Regions from separate parts of the Marinomonas sp. A3A genome, predicted to be linked through region 2. Evidence: riboswitches for the same ligand, from Rfam matches in the RefSeq annotation. Region 2 holds a riboswitch; the other holds the start of a gene.
The links. Region 2 has a riboswitch for thiamine pyrophosphate ahead of thiC (phosphomethylpyrimidine synthase ThiC). Riboswitches for the same ligand answer to the same signal wherever they lie in the genome.
Positions count from the first base shown of each region.

Region 1: another riboswitch for thiamine pyrophosphate. It lies ahead of thiB (thiamine ABC transporter substrate binding subunit); the one in region 2 lies ahead of thiC (phosphomethylpyrimidine synthase ThiC).

Region 1 covers NZ_CP025532.1:3,437,106-3,447,330, forward strand. Annotated here, with positions in the region: gene thiP (thiamine/thiamine pyrophosphate ABC transporter permease) at 1-1,309, opposite strand, end outside; gene thiB (thiamine ABC transporter substrate binding subunit) at 1,350-2,363, opposite strand; TPP riboswitch at 2,444-2,563, opposite strand; gene CYL31_RS16110 (3-deoxy-D-manno-octulosonic acid transferase) at 2,586-3,812, opposite strand; gene msbA (lipid A export permease/ATP-binding protein MsbA) at 3,815-5,605, opposite strand; gene hldE (bifunctional D-glycero-beta-D-manno-heptose-7-phosphate kinase/D-glycero-beta-D-manno-heptose 1-phosphate adenylyltransferase HldE) at 5,606-7,033, opposite strand; gene CYL31_RS16125 (AGE family epimerase/isomerase) at 7,130-8,278, shown strand; gene rfaD (ADP-glyceromanno-heptose 6-epimerase) at 8,337-9,284, shown strand; gene waaF (lipopolysaccharide heptosyltransferase II) at 9,277-10,225, shown strand, end outside.
Region 2 covers NZ_CP025532.1:2,461,680-2,471,904, forward strand. Annotated here, with positions in the region: gene thiC (phosphomethylpyrimidine synthase ThiC) at 1-1,536, opposite strand, end outside; TPP riboswitch at 1,718-1,822, opposite strand; gene rsmI (16S rRNA (cytidine(1402)-2'-O)-methyltransferase) at 1,900-2,760, opposite strand; gene CYL31_RS11465 (penicillin-binding protein activator) at 2,874-4,649, shown strand; gene CYL31_RS11470 (YraN family protein) at 4,600-4,983, shown strand; gene CYL31_RS11475 (SIS domain-containing protein) at 4,989-5,582, shown strand; gene CYL31_RS11480 (ClpXP protease specificity-enhancing factor) at 5,665-6,042, opposite strand; gene CYL31_RS11485 (glutathione S-transferase N-terminal domain-containing protein) at 6,132-6,764, opposite strand; gene rpsI (30S ribosomal protein S9) at 7,164-7,556, opposite strand; gene rplM (50S ribosomal protein L13) at 7,571-7,999, opposite strand; gene zapE (cell division protein ZapE) at 8,151-9,251, opposite strand; gene CYL31_RS11505 (ZapG family protein) at 9,379-9,831, shown strand; gene CYL31_RS11510 (Nif3-like dinuclear metal center hexameric protein) at 9,898-10,225, opposite strand, start outside.

The sequences.
Region 1 (10,225 bases), 980 kb from region 2:
CCAGACACCATCGAGCCCAAGACTGAATACCTAAACTTAGATAAATATTTCGAAAACGCCGCTCTTGTTGATACATTACAGGCATCAAAGCTCTCAGCACAAAAGGTAGCGCCATAACCGCATTGACCCACACCACAATCCAATAACTCGACCGCAGCCCCCAGCCAAAATCACGTAAAGTCAAAAACAAACCTGTGGCAATCACCAAACCTGGCACCATTAAAATCATATTTCCCAGATGCTCGATTTTACTTGGTAAAAAAGCAAAATACTGACGTGCCATACAGAACCGCGCCAACACACCGAAACTGACACCAAGCAGCAAACTCACCAGCGCTGCAGGAACCGCAATTTTCAATGAAACCAACACTGCACTCCATAGAGCAACAGACTGTAATGTATTTAAAAAAACTGGCGAAAAAATCGGATCAAAAATCGCTAAAAAAGGCGGAATGACCAATACAAACGCAAAAAGTAAGGCCAAAAAATCTGCCGATTTAGCCCAGAATGAGTCTTTGATTATGTAGCTTTTTACCGCTAACAAACTCACATCTTGCCGATTAACCGGTGCAATACGATACACAATGACCGCAAATAAAGTGCATATTGACACCTGTAACAGCGCTAAAAAGCTGGCTTTATCAAGATCGAAGTCAAACCTAAGCGCCTGATAAATAGCCACTTCCAAGGTGCTAAACTTTGGTCCACCACCTAAACTCAACACCACAGCAAAACTCGAAAAACACAACATAAAGATCAACACAAAGGCTCCGGGCAAAACCTTTTTCATATAGTGCCATTCAATCCAACGAAAAGCTGCCCAACGAGAAAACCCAAGCTGCGAAGCCTGACGCCACTGCCCTGAAGGAATCAAGTCATAACCTTGCAGCAAAAGACGCACCGCCAATGGCATATTAAAAAACACATGAGCCAATAAAATCCCTACCAAACCATACAAGGGAACTTGCACCCCAAATAACTGGCTCAACCATCCAGTTCGGCCATAGACAACCACCAAGCCTAAAATCGCCACAATGGTCGGCACCACCATAGAAACCGAAAATAATTGCAGCAAAGCCGATCGCCCATAAAACTGTCGATGTATAAGACAAGAAGCAACAGGAATAGCAATCAGCAAACTAATACCGCTGCTTAGTAGCGCTTGCCATAAGGAAAAACGAACAACCCGCCAAAGGTAAGGTTGTTGCAGGTAGCCAAGCCAAGAATGCAATTCGCTATAACGCAAAAGAGCCGCCAAGCTGGCAGCCCCCATTAATAGGAAAAAAACGACACCCAATAGTGCCGGCAACAATCTCTTTACTGTTCGAAAAGAAAGCACTTAACGCCTATTATCGAGTCGTGGCATTTAACCACTCATCAATCCAAGCTTTACGATGTTGCGCCACATCTTTTGCAGGCAAGACGAGACTCTTTGTTGGCTCTAAAGCGCTATCAAACGCCGCTGGTAATTTCTCATCTAGCTTGACTACTGGCAGCATCCAGTTGCCCGTTGCAACCGTTGACTGGAAACCAGGGTGCAGAATGAACTGCATAAACTGCTTCGCCAAAGCTGGATGAGGTGCATCTTTCATCATTGCTGCCACTTCAATTTGTGGATAAAGACCTTCACTGGCAGTGGCTGCTTTATACTTATTATCCCCTTCTGCAACAATATGGTAAGCAGGAGACGTGGTATAACTCAACACAACATCCGCTTCACCTTTCAAGAATAAACCATAGGCATCAGACCAACTTTTCGTTACTGTCACCGTATGAGAAGCTAGACTATCCCATGCATCAGCGGCGTTTTCACCGTAAACTGACTTCATCCATAACAACAAACCAAGTCCAGGTGTGCTTGTGCGAGGATCCTGATAAATAACACGCAAGTTTTGGTTATTTACTATATCTTTCAAACTGCTTGGTGGATTTTGAAGTGTTTCAGAGTTGTAAATAAAAGCAAAGTGACCTTGATCAAATGGTACAAAGGTTTTATCTGACCAACCGCCATCGATAGTAACAGTCGAAGTATCAACAGCATGGTTCGCTAATAAGCCTGTCTGCTTTGCCGCTTCCATTAAGTTCAGATCTAACCCCAAAAGTACATCTGCTTGTGATGACTTACCTTCTAGCTGCGCACGAGACAAGATACCAACCGAAGAATCCAGTGCAACAAAATTCACTTCGCAGGCGCACTCTTTTTCGAAATTAGCTTTTATCTTCGGCCCTGGGCCCCAATCGGATGCAAATGCGTCATAGGTATATACATTCAGAGTATCCATGGCTAATGTGACAGGAGAAACAATGACGCCAAAACTAACAGCAGCCGCAGAAAAAAGAGAAGTTAACGAAAATGGTTTCAAAGTGTCGCTCCTAAAATAAGTGAGCGGCGTACAGGGAAATGGCAAGAATTGTATTTGAGCTACTGTAAATATATCGGTAGTTCAACTTGCTATCTCGATTCCTACGCCAGCATGATCTGGATCAGGTTCGGTGGGTTAGCAGACAATCTGCTTCTCAGCTCTAACATTTACTAAATGCTAAAGCACCCCATGAGATAATGTGCGCTTATTGTAAAGAGTCGATCAACGGAAGTCTATTTCAGCAAGCACTCTAGTGACAGCACCTTGATTTTTTTCGGCAAAACGCAACGCCGTTTGACCAAGGCGGAAACGCTGAGATGATTGTCCAGCAAGATCCATGACCACTTTTTCTAATTGCAATTCGTCTTGGCAACGAATGGCCCCATTCACCTGCAAAAGTTGCTCGGTAATATCCTGAAAATTAAAGGTGTATGGGCCAACCAAAATAGCCTTACCAAGTAACGCTGGCTCAATCGGGTTATGACCACCACGTTTAATCAAGCTACCACCCACGAAAGCCATATCAGAAGCTTGGTAGTAATTCATTAATTCACCCATAGAGTCGCCAATCACCACATCAAAATTAGTCCATTGATCAAGTGGCGCTTGGGTACGAAGAGCGACGCGCTCAAAAGACTTAATCGCTAAGGCTTTTACTACTTCAAAGCGTTCCGGATGACGAGGAACTAGTATCAACAATGCATCAGGGTATTTTTGCAACAGTGTCTTATGAACTCGCAACAGCATTTCATCTTCGCCTTGATGAGTACTTCCACCCACCCAGACAAATCGAGAACCTAACTGTCTACGCCAATTAGCTTCAAACACCTCTGGCGGCACGGCAAGATCAAATTTAATACTTCCAGTTACCATTACCTTTTTTGCGCCTAACGCCTCAAAACGCACTGCATCTGCTTGTGCATGAGCCAAAAAACAATCAGGTAAAGCAAACAAGGGTTTAGAAATAGTCGAAAACTTCTGATAGCGCTGAAAAGAACGCTCACTCAAACGTGCATTTACTACCTCAATGCGCAGCCCTAACTTTTTAGCCTGTTGCAATAAGTTAGGCCAAAGCTCAGTCTCAACAATCAATAAATGCTTGCAAGTCAGTTTTTTTAGCGCCCTTTTAACACTTGAGGGCCAATCCATAGGTAAATATCTATGCTCGGCAAATGGGAAGGTTTTTACTACTTGTTCAGCACCGGTGGGAGTCATGGTGGTGATTAATAAGCGATGTGTAGGGTATTTTTCACGCCACTGAAGCACCAATGGACGCACAGCAAGCACCTCACCTACAGACGCACAATGAATCCATAAATCAGCTTCAACAGAGGGCCAAAAACCAAACGCCTCTTTCGAACGATAATGCTGGTAGGTTTTCTTAAAACGCCGGATTTTCGATAAAATAACCGGCGTCAATAAAACCAATAAAGAACGATACAACCACATGATTAATCGGCTATCTCACTAAATTGCTGATTATGGAGCTGCGCATAAGCACCATTCATCGCTAACAACTCACGATGCGAGCCTTTTTCAATAATCTCACCGTGATCCACAACTGCAATAATATCGGCATTTTCAATGGTTGATAATCGATGGGCAATGGCAATGGTCGTACGGTTTTCCATTAAACCATCCAGAGCTGTCTGAATTGCTCGCTCTGATTCTGTATCCAATGCTGACGTTGCTTCATCCAAAATCAAAATCGGTGCATTTTTCAAAATAGCTCGCGCTATCGCAATACGTTGACGCTGACCACCAGATAACAGCACACCATTTTCGCCAACCATAGTGTCTAAGCCATGATCAAGCTCTTGAATGAAGTCCCACGCATTTGCCGCTTTCGCGGCTTCAATAACCTCTTCTACACTGGTATCACGCAAATAGCCGTAGGCAATATTATCGCGGATCGTGCCATTAAAAAGCACAACTTGCTGGTTTACCAAAGCGATATTAGAACGCAGTTCAGTCAACTTATAATCATTGATACGAACACCATCGATACTCAAGGAGCCATCATCAATGTCGTAAAAGCGAGGAATTAAATTCGCTATCGTGGATTTACCGCTTCCAGAACGCCCCACTAAGGCTAAGGTTTTTCCTGCTGGCAAAGACAAATTAATATTTTTTAAGGTCTGTTTTTCAGCACCAGCGTATTTAAAGGACATATTGTCCCACTCAATATTCCCCTTTAAGCTAGTGACAGACATCGTTCCTTTATCGATTTCTTCAGGTAAATCTAAGAAATCAAAAATACTGTAAGAAGCAGCTATGCCTTTTTGCAAAATACTGTTCACATCAGTCAACTGGCGAATAGGCTTACCCAACATACCTGCAGCTGTTATAAAAGCAATAAAGTCACCGGGAGACATGTGAGCACTAATAGATGGACTTAAAGCAAACCAAATTAATGTCGCCATCATCAGCGCAAGAATGAACTGCACAATCGGCACATTAAGTGACTTAGTCATTTCCATTTTTAACTGAGAACGACGGTTTTCTGTCGCCGCTTTATGGAAACGTGCTATTTCATATTGGCTACCACCAAATATTTTAACTACTTCATGGCCTTTAATCGCTTCCGATGCCACATCAGTAACACCACCCATCGCATTCTGAATTCGAGTACTCAATTTGCGAAACCGCTTTGATGCGTAAGAAACAATCAAACCAATTAAAGGTACAACCACCAAAAATAATAAAGATAGTCGCCAGTTCATGTAGATCATATAACCAAACAAACCAACAACAGTTAGACCTTCACGTAAAATAACACGTATCGCTTGAGTGATGGAGCCAATGACTTGCTCTGTATCGTAAGTCAACTTAGCTAATAGGCGTCCGGTAGGAATAGAGTGATAATAACCAGAGGGCAAAAGAACAAGCTTATTAAACATGCTGGTACGCAAATCAAAAACTACGTTATTGGCGACTTTGGCCATAAAATAGCTACCCAAGAAGGTACCTATTCCTCGAGCAATAAAAACCCCTAATATAGCTAAAGGTATTAACAAGCGGCTGTCTGAAATATTTCCCGCAGAAACGATATCAACAATGTGCTTTAACAAAGCCGCTAAAGCTGGCTCCATCGCAGCATAAATTACATAACCTATGATACTAAGAAGCAAATACAACCAAGATGAGCGAACATAGCTCAAAAGGCGAAAATAGTTTTGCATACCTGAAACAGGAACTTTTGGAGCCGGAGTTTCAATTTCTATATTTTCTTTATCTTGCATTTACAAATTCGCTTTTTCGATGATAGAGGTGGTTGAGTAACCATCAACAAAAGTCAACACTTTGACTTCCCCTCCATGAGCTAAGACATGATCAGCACCAACAATTGTTTCTATGGTGTAATCCCCACCTTTAACCAAAACATCAGGCGTTAAAAATTCAATAATTTCTTTTGGTGTGTCTTCGTCAAACCAAGTCACCCAATCAATCGCTCCCACACCTTCAAGTACAGACATACGATGAATCAAGTTATTAATAGGGCGTTTTTCACCTTTAAGCCGTTTAACTGACGCATCAGTATTAACCGCTACAATTAAGCGGTCTCCTAGCGCTTTCGCCTGCTTCATATAGGCAATGTGTCCTGGATGAAGAATATCGAAACAACCATTTGTGAAAACAATCTTTTCACCATTCATTTGTGCTAGCTTAATTTGCTCAAGCAAATCTTCTGGAGAAAGCACACCAAAGTTTGTGCTGTGTGAACGCTGAAACATAATGGCATCTAGTCGCTCGGCACTAATAGATGCCGTACCCAGTTTTCCGACCACATAACCTGCCGCTTGATTGGCGTATTCAACCGCGTCAATAAAACGCTTACTCGTTACATAAACCGCAGTTAAAACTGCAACAACGGTATCGCCAGCACCGGTAACATCAAACACTTCTTTGGCTGCTGTCGCTAATGAAAACGGTGGTTTATCGTCACTCAACAAAATCAAACCATCTTCACCACGAGTCACTAGCAAAGCTTTCCAGCCAAATTGCTCGCGCAGAGCTTTAGCTTTCTCCTCCAATTCTTTCGTTGAACGGCATTTACCCACAATCATTTCGAATTCTAGAAGGTTCGGCTTAACTAAGGTCGCCCCTTGATAGATTGAGAAGTCATCACCTTTAGGGTCAACAAAACTTGGTACTTTCGCGATATTTGAGAGTTTTATTAATGTCTGAACATCTGCAAGACAGCCTTTTGCATAATCAGAAAAAATGACGGCATCTGATTCGGGCAAACACTCTTCGACGACTTTTGCCAATGCTTCATTCTGAGAAAGACTGTCTTCACGCTCTTCAAAATCTAAGCGAATAAGCTGTTGATGACGACTCATCACGCGTAATTTGGTAATGGTTGGTAAGGTTTCTGAGCGAACAAACCGGCAAGTAACGCCCACCTCTTCTAAGCAACGAGTCAACACCTCGGCATTTTCGTCGTTACCGACCACACCAACTAGTGTTACAGAGACGCCCAATTTGGCTAAGCCAAGCGCAACGTTTGCCGCACCACCTGGACGATCTTCAATATTAGAAACCTTGACGACTTGAACAGGAGCTTCAGGAGAAATGCGTGAGGTGCCGCCATGCCAATAGCGATCTAACATAACATCCCCAACAACAAGGATGTGTTTATCTTTAAAATTTAGATACGAAGAGTTCATAGCCACATAATAATCGATTTTTAGAGGCACTCATCTTATCATACTCCCTCGCCAAGTTGGACATACCTAAAACATACGAAATAAGGCTTTTACACAATGCTGAATTCCGCTCTATTATCTAGCCAATCGTTCTTATTTGATGAACTTTTAAACAATTGGTCTCGTTATGGTATCAACAAGGAAGATGGCCACAGTTACGAAAGCATGAAACATGACTGGAGCAACAACGCCCTTGGTCGTGTTCGTTTATTAACTCAATGCCGTCAGTTATATACTTTTAGTCATGCTTGCCAGATAAAAAATTTGCCTGAGTGGCAAGTAAAGCTAACGCCTCTTTTCGACTTTATCACGTCTCATTATTTTGTTGATGATCGCTGGATTTTTTCGTTAAACGACAACCTTTCTGTAAAAGATGGGCAATCTGATGCTTATGCTCTCGCCTTTGTATTGCTCTCTTTTAGCCATTACCATCAGGTAACGAAGGATGATCGCGCTATTCTTTATATGAAAAAAACACACTTGTTTTTGTTGGAGAAGATGCAAGCAGAATCCGGCGGTTTTTATGAATCCTATCCAGTTGATAACACGCAAATTCGCCGCCAAAACCCACACATGCATTTGCTAGAAGGTTATGTCGCCGCCTTCAAAGAAACCCATGATAACGATTATAAAGTGGCCATCCAGTCTCTACTTTCATTGGCACTCGAGCATTTTTACCACAAAGAAACAAAGACGCTACGTGAGTTTTTCAGCGCTGATTGGAGTCTTGATCCTAACACAGGCAATCAAGTAGAACCTGGACACCACTTCGAATGGGTCTGGTTGCTCTACCAAGCAAATAAAATAATCCCTAATTCCGACTATACTGATTTAGCACAACAGCTATGGTTAACAGCAACTAGGCATGGACTTGCAAACAATGGTGGCATTTATAATCAAATAGACGGAGATACCAAGCAGCCTATCGATAAAGAAAAGCGTATCTGGCCAATCACCGAATATATAAAAGCCATCACAGTGATGCCAATTGGTAAAGAAGAGAAAATAGACCGATTAGAGAAGGCTATCTATTTTATTCAGCAACACTATTTGCTACCGAATGGCCGTTGGAATGAGTATCTTAATGAAGATAACTCGCCAAAGGACTTTCCGCTCCCCGGAACCAGTAGCTATCATATTTTTCTCGGTCTAACAGAAGTGATAGCATGGGCAAAAGCAAACAACGATTTTCAGGATTCTTTTTGAGTTTAGAGCTGACGTATTTAGAGCTAAACTTACAAAGACAAAATAGGACACATAAATTATGTATATAGTAACAGGTGGTGCCGGATTCATTGGCAGCAATATAATCAAAGCCTTAAACAATAAAGGTATCAAGAACATCCTTTTGGTAGACGATTTAACAGACGGAAAAAAATGTCTAAACCTGTCTGATCTTGATATTGCAGATTACATGGATATGTATGATTTTTTGGACGCTATCAAGAACGGCACATTAAACATTAATCCTATTGCTGTTTTTCATGAAGGTGCTTGTTCAGCAACCACTGAATGGAACGGTAAATATGTCATGGACGTAAATTATCAATATTCAAAAGCTGTGTTAGATTTCTGTTTAAAACACGAAGCACCATTTTCTTATGCATCTTCCGCCTCTGTTTATGGTTCCGGCCCCATTTTTCAAGAATCCCGTGAAAACGAAAAGCCGCTTAACATGTACGCCTACTCAAAGTTTCAATTTGACCAATATATTCGAGCGGTTTTACCAAAAGCGAAAAGCCAAATTGTTGGCTTCCGCTATTTCAACGTATATGGGCCTCGTGAACAACATAAAGGCAGCATGGCCAGTGTCGCATTTCACCTTCGTAATCAAGTACTTGCAGGGGAAAACCCAAAACTCTTTGGTGCATACGATGGTTACGAAGCAGGCGGTCAAAGCCGAGATTTCATCTATGTTGAAGATCTAGTTAATACCAAACTTTGGTTCCTAGAAAACCCAGAAAAATCAGGAATATTCAACCTAGGCACAGGTAAAGCAGAACCTTTCCGCACAATAGCTGAAACGGTCATTGCCCATTATGAAAAAGGCGAAATTGAATACATTCCTTTCCCTGAGCATTTAAAAGGCGCTTATCAAAGCTTTACTCAAGCGGACATCAGCAAGCTTCGTGAAGCTGGTTATGAAGGAAACTTCCGCGGACTAGCGCAAGGCGTTCAAGACTACCTAGGTTGGCTTGATACTAATGGCTAAATATTTAATTGTTGGGCCATCTTGGGTTGGCGATATGGTTATGGCTCAAAGCCTCTTCATTACTCTAAAGCAGCGTGATGAAGAGGCTGTCATAGATGTCATTGGTCCAAATTGGTCATTGCCTATTTTGGCCAGAATGCCACAAGTACGACGGGCTATTTCTCTCCCTACTGGCCATGGTGAATGGGGAATAAACACACGTCGCAAACTAGGACATTCACTTCGCTCAGAGCATTATGATCATGCCATCGTGATGCCTCGCTCATGGAAATCAGCCTTGGTGCCCTTTTTTGCAAAGGTTCCGCATCGCGTTGGTTTTACTGGTGAACAGCGTTATATATTACTTAACGAACGTCGCAAGCTAGATAAAAATATTTTAAATCAAACGGTAAAGCGTTTTACGTCTTTAGGGTTACCTAATGAACTAGCCTATCCACCCATGGATATTCCGTCTCCCGCTTTATCCGTTGATCCAGATAATCAAAAAAGCCTTTTCAAACAATATAATTTATCGAATAGACCCGCTATCGCACTTATGGCTGGCGCAGAATTTGGCCCATCTAAACAATGGCCTATTGCTTATTTCCATGAACTGGCTAAAAGCGCTATTGAAGCGGGCTATCAAATCTGGGTATTAGGCGGACCAAAAGACCAAGACAACGGCGAAGAAATCACAAGTAATCTTGGCGAATTTGCCGTAAATCTATGTGGAAAAACCCAATTAGTGGATGCAATAGATTTACTCGCAATAGCTGAAAAAGCTGTCAGTAATGACTCTGGTTTAATGCACATTGCAGCAGCCGTCGGCACAGAAGTACATGGGATTTATGGCTCAACAAGCGAGTTATTTACGCCACCACTTACAGACAATAAAACCATTCATAACCTTCACCTTGAATGCTCCCCTTGCTTTAAACGGACTTGCCCGCTGGAGCACACTA
Region 2 (10,225 bases):
GTGTTCTTTTGGTGTCACGTAACACAACATGGCACAGCCGTACCAACCAATTTGTGCCGCACCAATGCCAGACGTAATGTGATCGTAACCAGGTGCGATGTCTTGTGTTAATGGCCCTAAGGTGTAAAACGGTGCCTCATGACAATGCTTCAACTGTTCGGTCATATTCTCTTCGATCAGCTGCATTGGCACATGACCAGGACCTTCGATCATCACTTGCACATCGTATTCCCAAGCGATTTTCGTCAATTCACCTAAGGTGCGCAGCTCCGACATTTGCGCTTCATCATTGGCATCCATGATAGAACCAGGACGCAATCCATCACCAAGCGACAAAGCCACATCGTATTGCGCACACAACTCACAAATCTCGCGGAAGCGCTCGTACAAGAAGCTTTCTTTGTGGTGCGCCAAACACCATTTTGCCATGATGGAACCACCGCGTGACACGATGCCAGTAAGACGTTTCGCCGTCATTGGTACATAGCGCAGCAAAACACCAGCATGAATGGTGAAGTAATCTACGCCCTGTTCCGCTTGCTCGATCAAGGTATCGCGGAAAACTTCCCAGTTAAGATCTTCCGCCACACCATCGACCTTTTCTAAGGCCTGATAAATCGGCACTGTGCCAATTGGCACTGGCGAGTTTCGTAAAATCCATTCACGAGTTTCATGAATGTTTTTACCCGTCGACAAATCCATTACCGTATCTGCGCCCCAGCGCGTCGACCAAACCAATTTCTCCACTTCTTCTTCAATAGAAGACGTCACCGCTGAATTACCGATATTGGCGTTTACTTTCACCAAGAAGTTACGACCGATGATCATCGGTTCAGATTCTGGATGATTGATGTTGTTTGGAATGATGGCGCGTCCTCTTGCCACTTCGTCACGAACAAACTCTGGCGTAATACGCGTTTGCAGATTAGCCCCAAAACTTTGCCCAGGATGTTGTTTTAATAACAACTCACTCTTGATGGCGTCGATATTTTGATTTTCACGCAGTGCGATGTATTCCATTTCTGGCGTGACGATGCCTTGACGAGCGTAATGCATTTGCGTCACGCACTTGCCTTGACGAGCTTTGCGTACTTTAGGTAGCTCTTTAAAGCGCAGGTCATCTAGTGCAGAGTTTTCTAGACGTGACAGAGCAAATTCTGACGACACACTTGGCAATGTTTCTGTATCATCACGCTTTTCAATCCAAGGCGCACGCATTGGTGCCAAGCCGCGATACACATCAATGTTTTCGTGCGGATCGGCATAAGGACCGGAACAATCGTAAATGTAAATCGCTTCATTGGGTTCAAAAGTCAGGTTGTCCGGATCAGAACCAATCGGTGTATCAGTCAAATTGATTTTGCGCATTGGTACGCGAATCGTATCATCTGAACCCGTTAAATATATGCGTTCAGACGCTGGGAAAGGTTTGGCTTGCAATGACTCAATAAAAGACTTTGCCGCTTGACGTGATTCTTCACGAGATTGTTTGTTAGGTTTTTTTGCTTGTTGATTGGATTCATTGATAGTCGACATGAGCACTTCCCTTATTATAAAAATGGAGAATTGCTTGTCTGGGGTGCTGTTTCACAGGCAAACGCACTACTGGCGTTAATTGCAAAACGTGAACCCTGAATTTTATTAGAAAGGATGCTTTAGATGATATGACTGCATCGATTCCATAAAAATCAGGAGTTCATTCGATGCAGAAAAGAAAAATGGAGACTTTCTTGTTTCCTACGCGGGTATTAGCCCGATCAGGTTCTGCGGATCCCGCACTTAATTATGCGATCTCAGCCAAATGGCACTCCGACAAGTAGAGCTGAGTATACTCAGTCTTATCGGAATGTAAACACCCACCTTTTCTATGGATGTTTACCAAAGGCAAGAGGCGAAAATCTATTCGCCCTGCATTTCCAATGCCATTTTATAGAGGTAGTTTTTCTTCTCACCTGTTAATTTTGCTGCCATAGCGGCTGCTTGTTTAACCGGTAAATCTTCCAACAAAATCGTAAGTATACGCTTCGCTTCTAATTCAGCTTCGTTACCGCTTTCTTGCGTAAAACTCAGCATAACAACAAACTCACCGCGCATTTGGTTAGCATCTGCATCGAACTTGGCAAGAATTTCAGTTGCTGTACCAGATAAAAAAGTTTCAAAGGTTTTCGTTACTTCGCGAGCTAATACAAGCTGAGCATCGTCACCGTAGACTTTTTGCACATCAGCAATGGAGTCATAAACACGGTGAGTGGATTCGTAAAAAATCACAGTACCAGCTTGCTTCTTCCAAGATTCAAATAAGTCACAACGCCCTTTGGATTTGGCTGGCACAAAACCCGCAAAAAAGAACTGATCCGTTGGCAAGCCGGAAGCACACAAAGCTGCAACCAAAGCACAAGCACCTGGAATTGGTACAACCTTATGACCTTTTTCGCGTAATGCATGGACAACATGATAACCAGGATCGGAAATAAGTGGGGTTCCTGCATCAGATACCAAAGCGACATTTTTGCCTTCGTCCAATAAGCTAGCTACATAGTCAGCTTTGTCTTTCTCATTGTGGTCATGAATGGAAAATAGCTTCGCTTCAATCGCAAAATGATTGAGTAACCGTCGAGTGTGTCGAGTGTCTTCAGCAGCGATATAATCTACATCACGTAAAGTTTGCTCCGCTCTCTTACTAAAATCGTCTAGATTGCCAATTGGAGTAGCAACTATGTACAGCGACCCTCTCGCATCATCAGAACTATGTGGTACCATGTTGCCTCTTTTATTTGTCATTTTATAAGCTTATGAGCCTAATTAATTACCGCATCATATCATTAACTCTTTGCACTTTTCTGCTAAGCGCCTGTAATTCCATGAATTTAAATATGGATCAGTCTCAAAACAGACTTCAGAACGCCAACAATAACGGTGCATTGGAAAGAACTCTGCCACCTAGCATTTATCATCCAAAGAAAGCATCTGATGTTTCAAAGGAGCTAGCCGATGCTTATAACGCAGCAAAAAACTTCTATGAGCAAGGCGAGTTCCAACAAACTGTTGACGTACTAGAGAACAAGGTACTGATTACCTCTTCTTCTATTCAATTTGAAGCTTACTTACTCGCCGCTTTAGCAGCATCAAACTTAGATAATTCTACCGATGCTTTGAGCTACTTGGAGCAAGCCAACAAGTTGCCAGCAGCAAACCATCCAGACAACCAGAATAGATGGAAAGAAACAAAAGCGTCTATTCTTGAGTATTTTGGCAATTGGCTAGAAGTCGTGAATCTGCGAATGGATTTGACTTATAACCTTCCACTTAACGAAGGCGAAGGTAATCAAGCAAAACTATGGATGGCTATCCAGAATTTAACACAGAATGAAATTGATGAATTATACCAGCAGCAGAAGCCTTTGCTTAATGGCTGGTTAACTATCAGTAATATATTAAGAGACCAATCTCTTTCTATCGAACAACAATTAACTATGTTCAAAAACTGGCAAGCTGAAAACCCAAATCACCCAGCTGCAATTTCACCGCCACAAGACTTCAAAGTCATGTCATCCGTTGAACAGATGGCACCGAAAAAAATTGTCTTGATGCTGCCAATGAGCGGTAGATTAGAACGTGCATCTCAAGCTATTGTAGATGGTTTTTTTGCTTCTTTTTACAACCAGAAAGAAGCAAGACCACAAGTTAGTATCGTCAACATAGACGATTACCCAAGCATTAATGAAGCAATTGCCGCCGCCAATGAACAGCAACCGGATGTTATTATTGGGCCATTGCAAAAAAACAATGTTGCTCAAGTTAGCCACTTAGATCTTCCTTACCCTGTGATCGCGCTAAACCAGCTTGATGTTAATCAACATCCAAAAAATCTTTACCACTTCTCTTTAAGTGCTGAAGACGAGATACATGAGCTAATCACCTTCGCGAAACAAGAAGGCGCAACAAAAGCCGCAATCCTAAGTACGCAAGACACGTGGGCACTAAAACAGAGCGATGAATTCCGCGCTGCAGCTGCGAAAGAAAATGTCACAATTACTTCCAATCAGTCTTATGCCAACACACCAAAAGGCAGACAGGATGCGATTCAGAAATTGCTACTGATTAATGAAAGTTATGCCCGTAAAAGATCCGTTGAAAAATGGATAGGTACAAGTGTAGATAGCATTGCAAGATCTCGCGAAGACCTAGATTATGTCTATTACATTGGCAAGCTTAATGATGCTAAACAAATCAGACCTCTGCTAGATTTCTATTTTGCCGACAAGATACCTATGCTGGCCAGCAGCACGCTGAACGATAGCGCACCAGAAAGATCAACCAAGCCTGAAGACATTGAGCGCATACTGTTCACTGAAGTCCCTGCCCTTACACCAAACAACACGTCGCTAGATGCTTTGCCTAAAAATCAAAGCTCAAATATTTTGCGCAGACTACAAGCCCTAGGCGCTGATTCGTATTTACTAGCAAACAAATACCAACTATTCACCTTACTTCCTAGCACCAAAATTTCTGCAAATACTGGCATTATCACCATGGATGAAAATGGCATATTTCATAAAAGACCAGAGATCATGACTTACCGAAAAGGAAATTTGGTATATGCGACCAGCCATCAGTTTTTTGAACAAAAGGAAAGTACCGAAAAATAACGGCGAGAAAGCAGAACAAGCAGCCGAAGCCTTTCTCCTAAAGCAAGGGCTTCGGTTTGTAGAAAGAAACTTTTTCTGCCGTATCGGGGAAATTGATTTAATTTTTTTAGATCAAAACACCTATGTTTTTGTAGAGGTTCGCTTCAGAGCAAACAGCGCCCATGGAAGTGCCGCTGAAAGCCTTGGACAATCTAAGCTTAAGAAAGTACGCAACAGCGCGGCTTTATGGCTACAAAAGAATAATAAAGTAAACAATGCAAGTCGCTTCGATGCGATACTATTTGACGAAAAAATAGACACACAACATTTAACTTGGCTTAAAGCAGTATTTTAATCACTATGGATTTTCAAGAAGCAATCTACACACAATTTGCCCAGAGTTTTGAAGCACAACAACAAGCTCTGGAAAGTTTACCGCCTTATATTGAACATGCTGCAAAAGTGATTTTTTCAAGCATTGCTTCTGGTGGGAAAGTTATCTGCATCGGCAACAGTACCGGCTCTCACCTATCACAGTATTTCAGCACACTCCTGTTGGACAGAATGGATAGAGAACGCCCAGGCTTACCCGCAATAAACCTGAGCGGTGAAGGCTCAGCTCTTTTAGCCATCACTCACAACGATAGCTACCACGATGTTTTTTCGAAGCAAATTACCGCGTTAGGTAACCAAGGCGACATTTTGTTTGTCATTGCCAACCGAGGTAACACCTCGCCAATAATACAAGCCATTCAAGCCGCCCATGAACGCAAAATGAGTATAGTTGCGCTCACTAGCCCAGAAGCTAAAAACGTTTCATCACTCACCTCTCAGGATGATACAGAGATAAAGATCAACCTTCTTGGAACAGCAAGAGTACATGAATGCCAACTTAGCGTCATTCACATTCTAGTTGACCTACTTGAGCGCCAACTGTTTGGCTACGAAGACTAAGCAGATTAAATTAAAAATATTTGAGACAAAAAAAGAGCCATTTTGAAATGGCTCTTTTTTTAGAAAAATATAACGATATTCTTTATTTCACAACTTTCAACTGAAAACCTTTTTTAGGTTCTGGCGGTGTTGGAGTTGGCTCATCAAAGAACTCTTCATCTGGAAAAACAAATCCATCACCATTTTCTTTCGCGTACAAAGCCAGCGCCGCTCGCATTGGCACATAAACCTGCATAGGTTTTCCACTAAAACGCGCCTCAAACGAAACCGCCTCTTTATCCATAATCAAATGGCGAACAGCAGACATACCAATGTTTAAAACTATTTGACCATCTTTAACAAACTCGGTAGGCACCACGACATCTTTTTGCTGAGCGTCTACCAGCAAATAAGGCGTCATATCGTTATCAGCAACCCAAGAATAAGCGGCATTTAATAAATAAGATCTTTTCGGTAACATTTTATCTCCTACCTAATAAATATTTCGTAAAAAAAAGGAGCCATAAGCTCCTCTTTTGCTACTTAACAAAACCGAGACAAAGCCTCAGTTTAGTCTAAACGCATCTCTTGTTCAGCCTCAGAAAGACTTTCTTGAAAAGACTCACGAGCAAAGACAAGATCCATATATTTGTATAACGCTCTTGCTTGATCTTTTGGAATCTCTACACCAAGTATAGGCAAACGCCACAAGATTGGAGCCAAGCAGCAATCTACAATAGTAAACTCATCACTCATGAAGTAAGGTTTTTCTTCAAAGATCGGAGTAACGTTCAATAAACCTTCACGTAACTCTTTCTGAGCTTTAGCGACAGCTTCTTTGTCTTTACTAGTAAGAATCAAATCAACCAACTTGGCCCAGTCACGCTGAATACGGTACATAAACAAACGACTTTCAGCACGAGCAACAGGATATACAGGCAGCAACGGTGGATGTGGAAAACGCTCATCCAAGTATTCCATCATCACATTTGGCTCATAAAGAACCAAGTCGCGATCAACTAAAGCTGGTAGCTCATTGTATGGATTAACATCCGCCAACTCGTCTGGCTTGTTAAACGGGTCTACATCTATGATGTCCACTGTGACGGCTTTCTCAGCCAATACAATACGAACTCGATGGCTGTAATGATCTTCTCCATCAGAGAAGAACGTCATTGAGGAGCGCTTTGCAATAACACCCATGTCTAACCCCTATATTGAAAACATCTACATCCCCTTCAAAGGAGGGGACAAACTATAATATGGTGACGAAGTAACAAAAATATTACACGATATCGTCAACACAGAAAATCTTTCATGGAATGCTCGCTTGCATACCTTTTATAAAACAAGGCTTTAACTTAGCACTCGACTCTAAGCAGAGAGATATCTCAAACCTAGATGGCAGGCAATACGCAGCAAACAAAAAAATACACTTGCGAAACCATGAACTTTAAAGCTCGGCTATTCTAGCATTATTTTCAAACAATTTTTCTTAGAAAAAACATTTTGTTGCAAGAATTCTGTAACCAACTTTATTTCAAGCAAAAAAAACGCTTGGCGAAAACACCAAGCGTTTTAATAATAATTCCAAAGCGAAAATTAACGCTTAGAGAACTGAGGACGACGACGTGCTTTGCGTAGACCAACTTTCTTACGTTCAACTTCACGAGAGTCGCGTGTAACGAATCCTGCAGAACGTAGAGTACGACGTAGAGTCTCATCGTATTGCATCAAAGCGCGTGTGATACCGTGACGGATCGCACCAGCTTGACCAGAGATACCACCACCTTTAACAGTGATGTAAACGTCAAATTTTTCAGTAGCGCCAACAAGTTCAAGAGGTTGACGAACAACCATCTGAGCTGTTTCACGACCGAAGTACTGAGAAAGAGTACGGTTGTTGATAACTAGGTTACCAGAACCCGCTTTAAGGAACACACGAGCGGTAGACGTTTTACGACGACCTGTACCGTAGTATTGAGTAGCTGACATAATGATCTTCCGTATTAAATGTTAAGGGCTTGAGGCTGTTGAGCAGCATGTGGATGCTCAGTACCAGCGTACACTTTCATTTTCTTGTGCATTGCACGGCCCAATGGACCTTTTGGCAACATACCTTTTACGGCGATTTCAAGAACGCGCTCAGGAGCGTGATCAATCAACTTCTCGAAATTCATAGAACGCAAGCCGCCTGGATAACCAGTATGGCGGTAGTATTGTTTAGCTGCTGCTTTGTTACCAGTAACGTGAATTTTCTCAGCATTAACAACAACGATATAATCGCCAGTATCAACGTGCGGAGTGAATTCAGCTTTATGCTTGCCACGTAGACGACGAGCAATTTCGGTAGCCAAGCGGCCTAGAGTTTTGCCTTCAGCATCAACCACGAACCAGTCGCGGCGAACTTCAGCAGGTTTAGCTGTAAAAGTTTTCATCAAAAAACCCTTTCAATACGCGTGCTCAATGACACGCTATACCTATTATTATTGGTTGGCCAAATATAAATATTCGATCAACGTACACTTACCTTTAAAAAGGCGAGCGAAGTATATACCAACAGAATTAAATATGAAAGTCGAAATACACCTAAGGACGGTGTTCTAAAGACAAATACTCTTCCGATTGCATCTCTAATAATCGACTCACCGTACGATCATATTCAAAGGCCAAGCGCGTACCAGTGTAAATATCTGGAATAGCGACCTCAGCAGAAAAAATCACCTTAACATGACGATCATAAAACTCATCAACCAAGTTAATAAAACGCCTCGCTAGATCATCTCGCGAGGCATCCATTTGAGGTAGATTCGAGATAATAACTGTGCTGTATAAACGCGCCAACTCAATGTAATCAACCTGACTTCTCGGCCCATCACATAACGCCTTAATATCAAACCAAGCAAGTCCTTCACAGCTTCGTAGCAGAGGAATATTACGACCTTCAATTTCTGCAGCTCCACCTTCAACGATATGAGAAGCATCAGAGATTAGACTCATGAAACGCTCATTCAACGCCTCATCTGCATCCTCACTCAATGGGAAGTGATAAAGCTTAGCCTGCTTCAAAGTACGCAATCGATAATCTACACCACCATCAACATTCATCACCTTAGTGTGCTTCTTCACAAGATCGATTGCCGGCAAGAAACGCGCACGCTGCAAACCATTTTTATATAAACCATCAGGCTCTATGTTAGAGGTTGCCACCAGAGTCGTGCCGTTCTCAAACAACACCTCAAGCAACCCCGCCAAAATCATCGCATCCGTTATGTCCGTTACAAAAAACTCATCAAAACATAACACCTGCGCTTTAGATGCAATTTCTTTCCCAACTATCTCCAGCGGATTTTTCACATCACGAAGCTTACGAAGCTCTTGATGCACCATCTGCATAAAACGATGAAAATGCAGACGCATTTTTCTTTCCGTTGGCAAACAGTCGAAAAAGGTATCCATCAGATAGGTCTTTCCTCGCCCTACACCACCCCAGAAATACAAGCCCTGCTCAACAGCAGGAGCTTTCTTTTTCAGAAAGCGCCCCAAAAAACCACTGGAAGATTTATCAGTCTGATTTGCAATTAAGCGGTCAAATAAATCCTGCAGCGCCTCCACTGCTTCTTCTTGAGCGGGATCATAATTAAAGTCTGCTCTTGTTAAATCTTGCTTGTAACGTGTAATGGGTGTCATCGCCGCTCTTTCGTTCGATTAGTAAATTATGAGTATTCTAGCAAATTGCATCTTAAACAACACCTATCAAGCTGTTATCGTAGGGGTGGTTTCGCTATAATGGATTATCTGTTTTTTGGAGAAAGTCATGAACTTAGAAGAATTCAATATTATTATCTTTATTACCGGCATTATTATTGGCTGTGTCGCTACACTTGCTCTTAAAAGCTACAGTGCAAAAAATAACAGCAAGAAAGCTGATTCAAGCTCAAACATCATCACTATGAAATCGCTACAGCAGGAATTAGACAGCAAACAAGTCATTATCGACAACTTCTTCACAGACAGTAATGAACAACTAATGTCCGTCGAAAAACGCTTGGCCGACTTAAGAAACTCTCTTGCCGATAACGCAAGTCAATTAAGCAACATAAAAGTCGAAAAAAGCACAACAAACAACGCAGACACAACTGAAGAACACACTTTCACAGAACCACCGCGAGATTACGCTCTAAAAAAAGATAAAGAGCCAGGCATGCTAAGTGAAACATTTGGTTTTGATGAAAGAAATGTCGATATCGAGCCTAAACGAACCATCTAACAAGAAAACAAATCAATAAAAATGGGCTTTTTAAGAGCCCATTTTTATATCTAGTCAGCGCCACCACTAAGCTGGACTGTCCACATCAATAAAAACCGCATAAAGACCACACTCATCTGATAAATACGCAGCCATAGATCTAGCACCAAAGCGCTCAGTTGCATGATGCCCCGCGGCAATGAAATGAATATCCATCTCACGCGCAATGTGAATTGTCTGCTCAGAAACTTCACCAGTGATAAACACATCCGCACCAACGGCTACCGCTTGCTCTATATAACTCTGCGCGCCACCCGTACACAAGGCAACACGACAAATAGGCTGATCATTCACGCGTTCAAAAAGTATATCTCGCCCTACCGCGGCCTCGACTATCTTTTGAAATACAACCGCC